2 regions of the Duganella sp. GW821-FHT07F09 genome follow, and region 1 is predicted to be linked to the other one. Evidence: predicted binding sites of a transcription regulator. Region 1 holds the regulator's gene; the other holds the start of a gene.
The links. The regulator sigma-54, encoded in region 1, starts transcription at its own class of promoters, with help from an activator protein. The targets are predictions, from matches to a motif close to TGGCANGNAANCTGCTTT.

Region 1 (2,201 bases):
GCGGACACAACAAGCGGACACAAAAAAGGGCGCCCTTGCGCCCTTTGTTGGATGGTGCCGGAGGCCGTTGTTATAGGGCGGCGGCAGCGGGTTCGTAGCTATCCGGGAGATGCTTGATCGCATCGTGGCCGTGCTGCTGAACTTTGGATTTGTATTTCATGACCTGCCGGTCAAGCTTGTCGACCAGGGTGTCGATCGCGGCGTACAGGTCTTGCGACAGGCTTTCCACGTACACGGTTTTACCCGACAGACGCAGATTGATTTCAGCCTTCTGGCGTTTGGATTTCTCTTTAAGGTTATCTACAGTCAGAATGACAGCAATATCAATAACTTGATCGAAGTGACGAGTGACACGTTCCAGTTTGTTCTGTACGTATTCGCGGATGGCCGCGGTCACTTCGAGATGATGTCCACTGATGGTCAGATTCATACACGCTCCTAAAGATAAATGTCGCTTACGGTCAGTGCCGCGCCCATTGCGGCCGGGCGCACAGTGACCAAGTAACTACAAAGACTTGCGGAGACTGACGGGAGGGATTTTCAACGCTTCGCGATATTTGGCAACAGTGCGTCGCGCAATCACCATGCCTTGTTCCCCCAGCATGTCCGCAATCTTACTGTCGGATAAAGGATTTTTAGGGTCTTCAGCTCCTGTCAATTGCACGATGAGTGCCCGTATCGCCGTCGAACTTGCTTCACCGCCCGCTTCGGTGGCGACATGGCTACCAAAGAAATATTTCAACTCAAACATGCCGTGCGGCGTCAGCATGTACTTTTGAGTCGTCACCCGAGAAATAGTGCTCTCGTGTAAACCCAGTGTATCAGCAATTTCGCGAAGCACAAGGGGCCGCATGGCAACGGCGCCGTGCGAGAAAAAGTTCTTTTGTCTTTCTACTATCGCTTGCGCCACGCGCAGGATGGTGTCGAAGCGCTGGCGCATATTCTTGATCAGCCACTTGGCCTCCTGCAGCTGGGCGCCCATCTGGCCCTCGCCTTTGCCCTGCTTGAGCAGGTTGGCGTACATGGCGTTGACCCGCAGGCGCGGCATGACGTCGTTGTTGAGGCTGACCTGCCAGCCGCTGCGCGACTTCTTGACGATCACGTCCGGCACCACGTAGTCCGACACGTCCGAGGCGAACGCCGACCCCGGATGCGGATTGCACAGACGGATGACGGCCTGCGCCTCGCGCAGGTCCTCGTCGTCGCACACCAGCGCTTTTTTCAGCTTGTTGAAGTCGCGCTGGGCGAACCACGTCAAATGGTTTTCGACGATGGTCAGCGCCATGCGCCGCGTCACCAGCGCGATGCCGGGCAGGCGCTTGATCTGCAGCGCCAGGCATTCGGAGGCGTTGCGCGCGCCCACGCCCATCGGGTCGAAGCTTTGCAGCATCGACAAGGCGGTGCGCAGTTCGTCGATGTCGACTTCCAGTTCCTCCGGCAGGCGCGCGTGGATCTCCTCCAGCGGCTCCTCCAGGTAGCCGTTCTCGTCGAGCGCGTCGATGATCAGCTCGACCAGCGCGCGGTCGCGCATCTCCAGCACCGTCACGCGCATCTGCTCCATCAGGTGCTCGCGCAGGGTGCAGTGGTTGGCCTCCAGTTGCGGACGCGCGTCCTCGTCGTCGGGAGCCTTGCTGCGGCCGGCGTCGCTCCAGTCGACATCGGCCTCGCTGCTGGTGCTTTCGGTATCGGCGGCCGGGCCGTCGTAGTTGTCGGCGTCGGCGGGCGCCGGCGCGTCCTGCTGGTTCGGCGGGCCTTCGGACGGGGCCTCGCCGGACGGCGCCTGCTGGCTGATGGCGCCGTCGGACAGCAGCCGCAGCGAACGGTCGAGCGGGTCGTCCAGGCGCTCGAGCAAAGGGTTATCGGTGAGCAGTTGCTCGAGCTCCTGGTGCAGCTCCAGCGTGGACAGCTGCAGCAGACGGATCGACTGCTGCAGCTGGGGTGTCAGCGCGAGGTGCTGCGACGTGCGCAGTTGCAATGACTGTTTCATGGGGCGCGATTACATTCTGAAGTGTTCACCCAGGTACACGCGGCGCACCGACTCGTCGGCGATGATGTCGTCCGGCCGGCCCGAAGCCAGCACCGAGCCCTGGTTGATGATATATGCGCGGTCGCAGATGCCCAGCGTCTCGCGCACATTGTGATCGGTAATGAGGACGCCGATATTGCGTTCCTTGAGGAAGCGCACGATGCGCTGGATCTCA
Region 2 (2,201 bases), on a different contig from region 1:
CCGGTGTACAAGGTGGTCACGCCGCCGGCGGCCTTGATCTTGTGCTCCGGGCGCGCATCCAGGTATTCGTAGCCCATGCCGACCGGCGCCGACAATCCCTGGCGCGAGCGGAACTTGTTGGTCGTCTTGTCGACGGCGGTGGCGAACACCGGCATCCACAGGCGGTGCAGGTCCTGGTCGATGTAGGAACCGTCGGTCGATGCGAAGTACTTCTGCTGGTTCACCTGGAACAGCAACGATTGCATGAAGCTCGCGCCGCCTTCCATGCCGGCCTTGTTGGCGGCGATCAGCAGCTCGGCCTTCTCCTTGATCGGGACAGTGCGCCAGTCCTTGACGATCGGCGTGGCCCACGACACTTCGCCCACGCCCTTGACGGGGGCCAGTTGAACGGGCTCGGTTTGCAGTTTGGCGTTGGCCTTGGCGATGGCCACCGCCTGCCGGGCCGCGGCGGCCACGCCGTCCGGCGTCATGTCGTTGGTGGCGGCGAAGCCGTAGGCGCCGCCGGCGATCACGCGCACGCCGACACCGGCCGATTCCGTGTTGACGACGTTTTCGACATTCAGGTCGCGGGTGGTGATGAACTGGTTCAGATAGCGGCCCACGCGCACGTCGCAGTACGAGGCGCCGGCCTGCGTGGCCGCCGTCATCGCGGTATCGGCCAGCATTTTCTTGAACTGCAGGGCGACCGGCGCGAGCAGCTCCTCGGCGGCGATCGCGCGACCGAAGGCGGGCAGCAGCATCGTGCCCAGGGCCAGACTACTAATATTGAGGAATGCACGTCGTTCCATCGTATCTCCAAACGTAAGGCAATGATTGTGGGCCAGCCGCCCAGGGTTCTGCTTAGCTTTTATTTGCTCTTCTAGCGAGTCCTACTCTTATAGCTCTTGCTTCTTTGCGTGACACCTGAATATCCGTCGCCGTTTTCGCAGGATTACCAATAGTAGCGCCGGATTAAGGATCGGGATAGGCAAAATGTATGCCATCCACCACAGCGAAACACTGTGTTACAAGAGTCCCCCGGCGGGGCGTCAAACGTGGGAAAAGTGTCCGCGAAAGTGTCCGCGAAGTGTCCGGCCGGTGTCCGCCAGTGTCCGCGCCAGGCGGAGCGGCGTCCAGCCGAAGGCGCGCCGCACTTCGGTGGTGCGGCCGTCGCAATTCGCTTGACCTCTTCGCATGCATGCCCGATGATCGCGCAGGGCGGGCGACCGCGCGCCGCCAACCGAACCCTCAGGAGAGTTTGCATGAAGAGTTATCTCGTGGCCGCCCTGGCCACCACCACGCTGTTCGCTGCAAGCGGCGCGATCGCCGCCACCGAAGCCGTCGACGCCAAACTGAAGGCCGCCATCGCCGCCAGCACCCGCACCCCTGCCAACGTGCAGCGCGACGTCTACCGCCACCCTTACGAGACGCTGTCGTTCTTCGGCATCCGCCCGAACATGACGGTGGTCGAGCTGGCGCCGGGCGCCGGCTGGTACACCGAAATCCTGGCGCCCTATCTGCGCGATAGCGGAAAGCTGATCGCCGCCGGCAACGACCTGGCCGCGCCGGACGAACGCGAACGCAAAAGCGCCGAACGCTTCATGGCGCGCCTGAACGCCAACCCGGTGTACAACAAGGTGGCGCTGGGCGTTTTCTCGCCGCCGCGCAAATATGAATTCGCGCCGGCCGGCAGCGTGGACATGGTGCTCACCTTCCGCAATATCCACAACTGGATACCGGCAGGTCCGGAAAATATGAAAGCGCTGTTCGCCAGCGTCTACACCAGCCTGAAACCGGGAGGCGTGTTCGGCGTGGTGGAGCATCGCCTGCCGGCCAACAAGACCCAAGACGAAACGGCCAGCAGCGGCTATATGCACGAGAAGTATGTGATCGGCCTGGCCGAGGCGGCGGGCTTCAAGCTGGCGGCCAAATCGGAAATCAACGCCAACCCGAAAGACACCGCCGACCACAAAGGCGGCGTCTGGGCGCTGCCGCCGACCTACGGCAACAAGGACGAGGACCGCGCGAAGTATCAGGCGATCGGCGAAAGCGACCGCATGACGCTGAAGTTCGTCAAGCCGTGATCATGTAACGGCATCAGAACCGGGTGAACTTGTTTTCATCCGGCGATCCGTGGGCGGCCACCGAGACAACCCGCGCCGGGCGTGCCACCGGCGCGGCCGCGCCGCCGCCTCCCTTGGTTGACGCGGCGCGGCGCACCG

Region 2: the regulator sigma-54 is predicted to act here: its motif matches at 965-982, upstream of AC07P1_RS05465 (TldD/PmbA family protein).

The regions. Positions count from the first base shown of each region.
Region 1 is NZ_JBWKQJ010000016.1:91,021-93,221, reverse strand. It holds gene hpf (ribosome hibernation-promoting factor, HPF/YfiA family) at 71-430, opposite strand; gene AC07P1_RS30475 (RNA polymerase factor sigma-54) at 506-1,987, opposite strand; gene lptB (LPS export ABC transporter ATP-binding protein) at 1,997-2,201, opposite strand, start outside.
Region 2 is NZ_JBWKQJ010000002.1:87,744-89,944, forward strand. It holds gene AC07P1_RS05465 (TldD/PmbA family protein) at 1-788, opposite strand, end outside; gene AC07P1_RS05470 (class I SAM-dependent methyltransferase) at 1,242-2,063, shown strand; gene AC07P1_RS05475 (methyl-accepting chemotaxis protein) at 2,077-2,201, opposite strand, start outside.